2 linked regions of the Methylobacterium mesophilicum SR1.6/6 genome follow. The protein of the gene in region 1 binds, or shares a complex with, the protein of each later gene. Links are inferred from orthologs where the notes say so. Each region holds a gene or a part of one and is shown in the gene's direction. Other genes may lie near its edges.

What was found. Proteins that work in one complex are often made in the same cells at the same time.
Region 2: the proteins of MMSR116_RS12425 (region 1) and dnaG are in contact, whole or in part, in a crystal structure (PDB 2R6A), measured with the Geobacillus stearothermophilus proteins. The link is inferred for Methylobacterium mesophilicum SR1.6/6 from one-to-one orthologs. Residues at the interface, in WP_033016901.1 of Geobacillus stearothermophilus: Ser13, Glu15, Ala16, Gln18, Glu91, Leu92, Asp94, Ala95, Val96, Pro97, Thr98, Ala99, Ala100, Asn101, Tyr104, Tyr105, Ile108; in WP_049624496.1 of Geobacillus stearothermophilus: Lys456, Leu457, Leu458, Pro459, Ala460, Asn463, Ala464, Leu467, Leu535, Leu536, Ile537, Ala538, Gln544, Glu545, Asp548, Tyr549, His552.

Annotation. Positions count from the first base shown.
Region 1 is NZ_CP043538.1:2,611,937-2,617,711, forward strand. Bases 1,413-4,279 are described here. They hold MMSR116_RS12425 (replicative DNA helicase), read left to right. Parts: upstream 1,413-2,035; coding sequence 2,036-3,523; downstream 3,524-4,279. Other genes in these bases: rplI (50S ribosomal protein L9), read left to right, coding at 1,413-1,714; MMSR116_RS12430 (cupin), read left to right, coding at 3,770-4,219; MMSR116_RS12435 (SMP-30/gluconolactonase/LRE family protein), read left to right, coding at 4,230-4,279. Outside these bases: MMSR116_RS12415 (DUF2232 domain-containing protein), read left to right, coding at 66-1,100; more of rplI, read left to right, coding at 1,142-1,412; more of MMSR116_RS12435, read left to right, coding at 4,280-5,132; MMSR116_RS12440 (VOC family protein), read left to right, coding at 5,129-5,775. UniProt on the Escherichia coli protein: The main replicative DNA helicase, it participates in initiation and elongation during chromosome replication. Travels ahead of the DNA replisome, separating dsDNA into templates for DNA synthesis.
Region 2 is NZ_CP043538.1:3,498,805-3,503,305, forward strand. The notes cover bases 1,524-4,501. They hold dnaG (DNA primase), read left to right. Parts: upstream 1,524-2,056; coding sequence 2,057-3,946; downstream 3,947-4,501. Other genes in these bases: MMSR116_RS16685 (GatB/YqeY domain-containing protein), read left to right, coding at 1,524-1,946; rpoD (RNA polymerase sigma factor RpoD), read left to right, coding at 4,146-4,501. In the rest of the region: carA (glutamine-hydrolyzing carbamoyl-phosphate synthase small subunit), read right to left, coding at 60-1,292; more of MMSR116_RS16685, read left to right, coding at 1,485-1,523. UniProt on the Escherichia coli protein: RNA polymerase that catalyzes the synthesis of short RNA molecules used as primers for DNA polymerase during DNA replication.

The DNA of each region.
Region 1 (5,775 bases):
TCCGATCGTTGGGGCGCGCAAGCCGCCTCTAACCCTGCCGCAGCGGCAGCGGGACAGCGGATTTCATGGCACAGCACATCGGCATCGGTATCGGCGCGGGTCTCGTCTCGGCACTCCTGTTCGGGGTGCTGCTGAAGGCGACGCCGCTCGCGATCCTGCTCTACCTCGTGGCACCGCTGCCGATTCTGATCGTGGGGCTTGGCTGGAGCCACAGGGCCGCCCTCGCGGCCGCGGCCACCGGCAGCCTCGCCCTCGTCCTGGTGGTCGCGCCGTTCATGGGCCTCGCCTTCGGCGCCTATATCGCGCTGCCCGCGTGGTGGCTCGCCTACCTCACGCTCCTCGGCCGCGAGACGCCGAACGGCCTCGAATGGTATCCGACCGGCCGCCTGCTCGGCTGGACCGCGGCGACGGCAGCCCTCGCGTTCATCGCCATCGCGGTCCTGTCCTCGCCGAACCACGCCGCCTTCGACGCGCAACTGCGCGGGCTCGCGCAGACGCTGGTGCAGACCCGCATGCCCGCGCCGCGGACGACGGCGGAGGCCCGGCGCACCGATGCGGCGCCGGCCGAGAAGGAGGGCGGCGATCCGGACACGGCTGCCGGACCGGACTCCGCGCCGAAGGCCGAATCCGACCCGTCCGACGTGACCCGTGCAGAGATGGCTGACGCCCTCGCGCGCGTCGTGCCGGCCTTCGCGGCCAACGGGCTGGCGCTGCTCCTGACCTTCTATCTCTGGGCCTCGGCGCGGATCGTGAAGATCTCCGGCCGTCTGCCCCGGCCCTGGCCCGACATCCCCTCCACCGCCATGCCGCGGACGACCCTCGCCACGCTGGCGGCCGCTATCCTGATGTGCTTTGCGCCCGGCTATGTCGGCGTGTTCGGCATCGCGCTGGTCGGCGCGCTCAGCGCGGCCTTCGCGCTCCAGGGGCTCGCCGCCTTCCACGACCGCTCCCGCGGCCGGCCGGGGCGCGGCCTGATGCTGTTCGGCATGTACCTGATCCTGTTCGTGACCCAGGGCATCGCCCTGGTGGCACTCACCGTGTTCGGCCTCGCCGACACCGCCCTCGACCGCCGCCGTCCGAAGGACAATCCGGCGCCGTGAGACCCCGGCCTCCGCGGCCGAAACCCTGAAGGAGAAAGACCATGGAAGTGATCCTGCTCGAGCGCGTGGCCAAGCTCGGCCAGATGGGCGAGACCGTGAATGTCCGTCCGGGCTTCGCGCGCAACTTCCTGCTCGCCCGCGGCAAGGCCCTGCGCGCGACGGAAGCCAACAAGAAGCACTTCGAGGGCCAGCGCGCCCAGCTCGAGGCCCGCAACCTGGAGCGGAAGAAGGACGCCGAGGCGGTCGCCGAGAAGCTGAACGGCCAGAGCTTCATCCTGATCCGCCAGTCGGGCGAGACCGGCGTGCTCTACGGCTCCGTCTCGACTCGCGACCTCGCCGAGGTCGTCTCGAAGGAGGGCTTCTCGGTCGAGCGCGGCCAGTTCATCCTGAACCAGCCGATCAAGACGCTCGGCCTGCACACGGTGCCGGTGGTGCTGCACCCCGAGGTCGAGGTCGAGATCACCGTCAACGTCGCCCGTAGCCCCGAGGAGGCCGAGCGTCAGGCCCGCGGCGAGTCGGTCACCGAGCGCGAGGCGTTCAACCTCGACGACCTGGGCCTCGAGGTCGGTCAGGCGCTCGCCGATGCCGGCGAGGGTGCCGACGACCGCGGCTGAGCCTTGTTCGACCGCCCGACCGGCTTGTTCGCCGGTCGGGCTGGGGCTGGGGAACCGCTACGAAGCGGCTCCGCCGCGAGGCGACTTGAGTTCGGTATACCGGTGAACATTGGGGATGATCCGCCCCGAGACTTGACACGTTCCAGTTTTGTTCCAGCATGGACGCCCGTCGCTCGCGAGAGTCGGCGGGCGTCCGCTTTTCCGCGCTCCGGCCCGGCAGAACCGGCCGTCGACTAGGCTTCGGTAACCATACCGGGGCCAAGGTCGTGCGGTGTGATCCTGGCGCGCCCACCGCGGCGCCTGATACGGAGTCGTCCGCCGATGGCCTTGCCCAATGCGCTCACGGCCAAGCTCGAAGCGGTCCAGGCCGAGTACCGCGTCGCCCCGCACAACATCGACGCGGAGCAGGCGCTGCTGGGCGCGATCCTGGTGAACAACGACGCCTACTACCGGGTATCGGACTTCCTGCTGCCCGAGCACTTCATGGAGGATGCCCACCAGCAGATCTTCACGGTGGCTGCGTCCCTGATCAAGGCCGGCAAGCTGGCCACGCCGATCACGATGAAGACCTATCTGGGCGACGCCGATTTCGGCGGCCAGACGGTGATGCAGTACCTTGCCCGGCTCGCCGCCGACGCCACCACGGTGATCAATGCCGGCGAGTACGGCCGCACGATCTACGACCTCGCGATCCGCCGCCGGCTGATCACCATCGGCGAGGATTTGGTGAACGGCGCCTACGAGGCCCCCGTTGAGGACTCGCCTCGGGACCAGATCGAGCACACCGAGCGCCGGCTCTACGAGCTGGCCGAGGCGGGGCGCTACGATGGCGGCTTCCAGAAGTTCTCGGACGCGCTCACCGCGGCGGTCGACATGGCCGCCAAGGCCTACCAACGCGACGGCAAGCTCTCGGGCATCGCCACGGGCCTGTCCGACCTCGACGCGAAGATGGGCGGCCTGCAGCCCTCCGACCTGATCATCCTCGCGGGCCGCCCGGCCATGGGCAAAACCTCGCTGGTGACCAACATCGCCTTCAACATCGCCAAGGCCTATCGCGGCGAGAAGGGGCCGGACGGCGTCACCAAGACCGTCAACGGCGGTATCGTGGGCTTCTTCTCGCTGGAGATGTCGGCCGAGCAGCTCGCCACCCGCATCATCGCCGAGCAATCGGGCGTGCCCTCCTACAAGATCCGCCGCGGCGATATCCGCCCGGAGGATTTCTACAAGATCACCGACGCCGCTCGGGACATGCAGACGATCCCGTTCTACATCGATCAGACCGGCGGCATCTCGATCGCGCAGCTCGCCGCCCGCGCCCGGCGCCTGAAGCGCCAGAAGGGCCTCGACCTGCTGATCGTTGACTATCTCCAGCTCCTCTCGGGCTCGGGCAAGCGCAGCGACAACCGCGTGCAGGAGATGACCGAGATCACCACCGGCATGAAGGCGCTCGCCAAGGAGCTGGCCTGCCCGATCATCGCGCTGTCGCAGCTGTCCCGTCAGGTCGAGAACCGCGACGACAAGCGCCCGCAGCTGGCGGACCTGCGTGAATCGGGCTCGATCGAGCAGGACGCCGACGTGGTCATGTTCGTGTTCCGCGAGGAGTACTACGTCGGCAACAAGAAGCCGCGCGAGGGCACGGAGGAGTTCTTCGCTTGGGAAGCCGAGATGCAGCGCGTCCACGGCAAGGCCGAGGTGATCCTCGGCAAGCAGCGTCACGGCCCGACCGGCACCGTGGAGCTGCAGTTCGACGCGAACATCACCCGGTTCTCGAACCTCGCGCAGACGGACCGGATCCCCGAGCAGATGTGAGCGGGGCAACCGGACCGGAACGCTCAGTCATCGCGAGCGCAACGAAGCGACCCAGAGCCGCGTAACGCATCGACGCGTGGCGCCGCTGGACTGCACCGCTGCGCTCGCGACGACGGTTAGACCTGTCAGCTGTCCGATCCAGAAGCGGCGTGTACGCCACGCCGGTCTCCGCCGGCCTGATCCGCGAACCATCGCCGAACCCGGCCGTTGAGCGAGGACGAGTGTCCCGCCGCCGCAGGAGCGACGATGAGCGAGCCGACCCCGCCGAAGATGCCCTACTGGCACGTCTACACCGACGCGGAGGGCGTGAGCCGGCAGGAGCGGTTCCACATCGAGCGGTTCACGTTCGAGGGGATCAACCCCGAGACCGCGCCGCAATGGAACGACAAGATGGACTCCGCACAGGCGGTGGTGACCTTCACGGTCCTGCCGGTGGGTTGGGTTGGCGCGTGGCATGAGAATCCCCGCCCGCAATGGATCGCGATCCTCTCGGGGCGCTGGTTCGTCGAGACCATGGACGGTCACCGGGTGGAGATGGGTCCCGGCGAGTTGATGATGGGCGAGGACCAGAACACGAAGGAACGCGACGGCAGGAAGGGCCATCTCTCCGGCACGGTCGGTGACGAACCCTGCACGATGATCGTGACCGGACTTCAGGTCGAGCCGACCGTGAACCAGCCCGGTCGCTTCAAGTAGGAGTCGGCTCGTGGACGGTTTCGAGCTGATCCAGCCGCGCTTCAAGGGCTATGTCCTGCCGAACGCCCCCTTGCAGAAGCTCGCCGAGGGCTTCCGCTGGACGGAGGGCCCGGTCTGGTTCGGCGACCGCGACGAGCTGCTGTTCTCCGACCTCCCCAACAACCGGGTGATGCGCTGGGCGGAATTCGCGGGCTTAAGCGTCTACCGGGAGGCAAGCGATTTCGAGAACGGTCACGCGCGCGACCGGGAGGGTCGGATGCTGTCCTGCTCGCACCGCGGCCGGCGCATCCACCGGACCGAGCTCGACGGGCGCATCACCAGCCTCGTGGAGCATTACCGGGGACGGCGGCTGAACTCGCCCAACGACATCGTCTGCAAAACCGACGGCACCATCTGGTTCTCCGACCCGCCCTACGGCATCCAGACCGATTACGAGGGCGGCAAGCAGGAATCCGAGCTGCCCGCCGCGGTCTACCGCTTCGACCCGCGCGACGGCTCGTTGCGCGTGGTGGCGGACGATTTCCAGGGCCCGAACGGGCTGTGCTTCTCCCCCGACGAGCGCAGGCTCTACATCGTGGAGACCGGCCTGCAGTTCGACATAGATCCGCTCCAGCACGTACGGGTGTTCGACGTCGCCGACGACGGGTCCCTGTCCGGCGGCGACGTGTTCTGCACGATCAGCCCGGGCAATGCCGACGGGATCCGCTGCGACGAGCACGGCAATCTCTGGTCGAGCGCCGGGGACGGGGTCCACTGCATCGATCCGGGCGGCGAGTTGGTCGGCAAGATCCTGGTGCCATCGACCGTGGCCAATCTGACCTTCGGCGGCCGCAACAACAGCCGCCTGTTCCTCTGCGCCTCGCACGCGCTCTACGCGATCTACGTCAACGTGCGCGGAGCCCCTCTGCTGTGAGCGCGGTGCGGGCGATCGTCGGGTTCGGCCGCACGGTCGCGGACCTCGGCGCCGCCGAGGCGTTCTATCGCGACGCCCTCGGCTTCGTGCGGCTCGCCCCGCCGGAGCCGGTGCCGGTCGTGCAGGCGGAGGCGCTGGGGCTCACGGATCGGCGCGCCACGCAGCTGCGGATGCGGCTTGGCGCGCAGGCCGTGACCTTCCTGACGGTGGATCCGCCCGGCGCCCCCTACCCGGCCGATCCCGCGGCGACGGACCCGTTCTTCCAGCACCTCGCCATCCCGGTGCGGGACATGGGAGCCGCGATGGCGCAGCTCGCGGCGGTCGGCGCGACGTCGATCACCCGCGGCGGCCCGCAGCTCCTGCCGGCGTCCTCGGGCGGCGTCACGGCCTACAAGTTCCGCGACCCGGACGGGCACCCGCTGGAGCTGATCTTCTTCCCCGACGGTGCTGCGGCCGAGCGCTGGCGCGCCGCGCCGGGCCTGTTCCTGGGCATCGATCACTCGGCCATCACCGTCACGGATCTCGACGCAGCCCTCGCCTTCCTCACCGGGCCGCTCGGCCTTGCCGTCGTCGAGCAGGGCCTGAACCGGGGCATCGAGCAGGCACGGCTCGACGGAATGGAGGATCCGCAGGTCGACGTGAT
Region 2 (4,501 bases), 890 kb from region 1 along the record:
ACTTGGCTGTCAGACCTGCTTCGCCGCGGCCGCCGCGCTCGGGCGCGGCAAACGCCGTTTCAGCTGTTCTTCGCCGCCTCCGGCTCGCCGGAGCGCATCAGCGTCACGAAGCGCTCGAAGAGATAGTGGCTGTCGCGGGGACCGGGCGACGCTTCCGGGTGGTGCTGCACCGAGAAGGCTGGACGATCGGTCAGCGTCAGCCCGCAATTCGAGCCGTCGAACAGCGAGACGTGGGTCTCGACCGCCGTGTTCGGCAGGCTGTTCGGATCCACCGCGAATCCGTGGTTCATCGAGACGATCTCGACCTTGCCGGTGGTCTTGTCCTTCACCGGATGATTCGCCCCGTGATGGCCCTGGTTCATCTTCACGGTCCGGCCGCCCAGGGCGAGGCCCATGAGCTGGTGGCCCAAGCAGATGCCGAAGGTCGGCACCTTCTCGTCGAGCAGCTTACGGATTACCGGAACCGCGTAGGCGCCGGTTGCCGCAGGATCGCCGGGGCCGTTCGATAGGAACACGCCGTCCGGCTTCATCGCCAGGATCTCCTCGGCGGGCGTGGTGGCCGGCACCACAGTGACGTCGCAGCCGGCTTGAGCGAGGAGACGCAGGATGTTCCGCTTCACGCCGTAATCGATGGCCACGACCTTGAGGCCCTCGCCGGGGGCGCGCTTGCCGTAGCCGTCGCCCAGCGCCCAGACGGTCTCCGACCATTCGGACGGCGCCCGGCTCGTCACCGGGGGCACGAGGTCCAGTCCCTCCATGGGCGCGAGCGCGGCCGCGCGGGCCTTCAAGGCCTCCCGATCGAATCTGCCTTCGGGATCGTTCGCGATGACCGCGTTCGGCATACCCTGATCGCGGATGCGGGCAGTGAGCGCCCGCGTATCGACGCCGGTGATGCCGACGATGCCGCGGGCCTTCAGCCAGCCGTCGAGGTGCGACGAGGAGCGCCAGTTCGACGGCTTCGTCACCGCGGAGGCGATCACGGTGCCGCGCACGCCCGAGGCCGGCGCCGCCTCCAGGCTCTCCAGATCCTCGTCGTTGGTGCCAACATTGCCGATATGCGGGAATGTGAACGTGACGATTTGGCCGGCATAGGACGGATCGGTCAGGATCTCCTGATAGCCTGTCATCGCTGTGTTGAAGCAGACCTCGCCGTCGGCGATGCCGGTCTGCCCGATTCCGAAGCCCTCGAGAATGGTGCCGTCCGCCAGGACCAGCAGCGCCGTCGCCACGGGCTCGGCCCAGGGCTCGGGGGCCCGAGCCTCGGGAGCGGGCGCGGCGGCGTCTTGCAGCATGGGTCGAGTCTCGCTTATGTCCGGCCGAAGGCGGGCGCCGGCTTGTGGCGCTCTCGGCTTGCAGCATGATCGTGTGTGGCGCTCTTAGCGAGCGGCCCGCGATGGGGTCAATGTGGCCCCGCTTTTCGCCGGGCTCAACACCCGCAAATCGCAGGCCAGCCCCCCGTTTCGACCTTTGGAAGGCTCACCAACATGCTGCGCGCGCGCTTCACGACCGAGATGAAGGAGGCCATGAAGGCCGGCGACAAGGAGCGGCTCGCGACCATCCGGATGATCCAGGCCGCCCTCAAGGACAAGGACATCGAGGCGCGGGGCCTCGGCAAGGAACCCATCTCCGACGAGGAGATCCTGTCGCTGCTTCAGAAGATGATCAAGCAGCGCACCGAATCGGCCGGCGTCTACGATCAGGGTGGACGCCCCGAACTTGCCGCCACCGAGCGGGCCGAGATCGGCATCATCGAAGGCTTCCTTCCGAAGCAGATGGACGAGACCGAGATCAAGGCGGCCGTCGAGGCGGCGATCCTCGAGACCGGCGCCGCCGGCCCGAAGGACATGGGTAAGGTGATCAGCGCCCTGAAGGGCACCTTCGCGGGCCGAATGGATTTCGGCAAGGCGAGCGGGCTGGTGAAGGCCGCGCTGGCGGCCAAGGGCTGACGGGAGCTGAGCCTCTCCCCGCTATCCTCCACCGGATTTCGGGGGCGCGAAGGACTCGCTTACGTGTCACGCGCTATAAGGATGGGTTCACGCAACCCATCCCAGGCCCCGTGCGCTACCCGCCCCATATCTTGGAAGAGATTCGCGCCCGGCTGCCGGCCTCGTCGGTGGTCGGCCGCCGCGTGCAGCTGAAGAAGGCCGGCCGGGAGTGGCGTGGCCTGTCGCCGTTCAACGCCGAGAAGACCCCCTCCTTCTACGTGAATGACCAGAAGCAGTTCTACCACTGCTTCTCGTCCTCCAAGCACGGCGACATCTTCACCTTCCTGATGGAGACGGAGGGCTTGAGCTTTCCCGAGGCGGTCGAGCGGCTGGCGGGGGAAGCCGGCGTCAGCCTCCCCGCGCCCACCGAGGACAACCGCGCCGCCGAGACCAAGCGCGCGGGTGCCATCGAGGTCATGGAGATGGCCGCCCGCTGGTTCGAGGAGCGGCTGCGCTCCGGCCAGGGCAGCGAGGCCCGCACTTATCTCGAGCGAAGGGCGCTTGCGCCGGAGGTCCAGGAAAGATTCCGGCTCGGCTACGCGCCGAACGAGCGCTACGCCCTGCGCGATCATCTGGCCGGACAGGGCGTCGACAAGGCGCTGATGGTCGAGATGGGCCTGCTGGCCGCCGGAGAGGGTGTGTCGGTCCCGTACGACTATTTCCGTGACCGGGTGATGTTTCCGATCACCGATACCCGGGGCCGGGTGGTGGCCTTCGGCGGCCGGGCGCTCGCCAAGGAGGTGCGCGCCAAGTACCTGAACTCCCCGGAGACGCCGCTCTTCCACAAGGGCCGGACGCTCTACAATCTCCACGGCGCCCGGAAGGCCGCGCATGATCGGAGCTCGATCATCGCGGTCGAGGGTTATGTCGACGTGATCGCGATGACGCTCGCGGGCCATCCCGAGACGGTGGCGCCGCTCGGCACCGCGCTGACCGAGGACCAGCTCGGCCTGCTCTGGCGCCATGCCGACGAGCCGATCCTGTGTTTCGACGGTGACAAGGCCGGCCAGAGGGCGGCGTTCCGGGCGCTGGACCTCGCGCTGCCACTCCTCGAACCGGGGCGGTCGCTGCGGATCGCGCTGCTCCCCGGCGGACAGGACCCCGACGACCTGTTGCGCTCGGGCGGACCGGCGGCGATCGATCAGGTGCTCAAGGCCGCGCTGCCCCTCTCCGAGCTGCTATGGCGGCGCGCCGTCGAGGCTGGGCCGGTCGATACGCCTGAGCGGCGGGCCGGATTGACCCAGACCCTGCGCACCACCGTCGCGACGATCCGCGATGAGACCGTGCGGCGCTACTACCGCGACGAGATCGAGGAGCGGCTGCGCGGCCTGTCACCCCGGGGGGCGCGTGCCGCCGGGCCGGCCACCCGCGGACGCACCCGCTTCACCCGTCCCGGCGAGCCGGTCTCGCCCCGTATCACCGGCGGCCCGAGCCCGTCGGTGACCGCCTCCGCGGGCTTCACCGGCGCCGCCGCGGTGCGCGAGGCGGTGATCATCGGCACGCTCCTCGCGCATCCCGAGATGCTCGCGGACTTCGCCGAGGAGATCGCCGAATTCGATTTCGAGGATCCGGACGCGCAGGCGCTGCTGTCGGTCCTGCTCGCCAGCGCGGCCGAGGAGCAACGTACGGACCCGGACGTGTTGCAAAATCGCATCACACGCGCCGGACTCGCTGCGGCGTCCGACCGGATCCTGACCCTGGCCCGCTCGCGCGACCGTACAACCCTGGCTCCGCACGCGGACCCGGCACACCGCGCGGACGCCCTCAGACAGGCGATGATCTTGCACCGGCAGGCAGGCGCGCTACATAGCGAACTTCGCGAAGCACGGCAGGCGTTTGAGAACGATCCGACCGATGCCGGGTGGGCATGGCTCTGCGAGGTGAAGGCGAGGCTGGAAACCGTCATCGCCGCCGAGGCTGAGGCCGACGTGCCGGTGTCGAACGACTCGACGGCCGCGTGATGGCTGTGCCATGGCGGTGGCGGAGGGGGAACGCCCCGCCATAGTTAATAATCGGTCAAGCCTCAGGCTTGCATACGGAAACCGACGACTCAACGCGACCGGAGCGATCCGGCGCGGTTCTCAGAAAGCGGCGTCGCAGGCTTGGACCGGCCTCACCACGGCCTCCGCCGCGCGCCGCGTGCGAAACAATAGGCTGATCATGGCAACGAAGGCAACGGAACGGGACGAGACGGACGCTGCCCCCGAGCAGCCGACCGACGGGCCGCTCCTCGACCTGACGGATGCTTCGGTCAAGCGGATGGTCAAGCTCGCCAAGAAGCGCGGCTACGTGACCTACGAGGAGGTGAACGAGGTTCTGCCCGAGGGCCAGTCCGACCCGGACCAGCTCGAGGACGTGCTCTCCCAGCTCTCCGAGATGGGCATCAACGTCGTCGAGGCCGAGGAGACCGACGAGGCCGCTGGCGAGAAATCCGCCGATGGCGAGGAGGAGGAGGCCGAGGGCGGCGAGGTCGCCGAGGTCGCGCCGGCGCGCGCGGTCGCGGTCGCTACCACAAC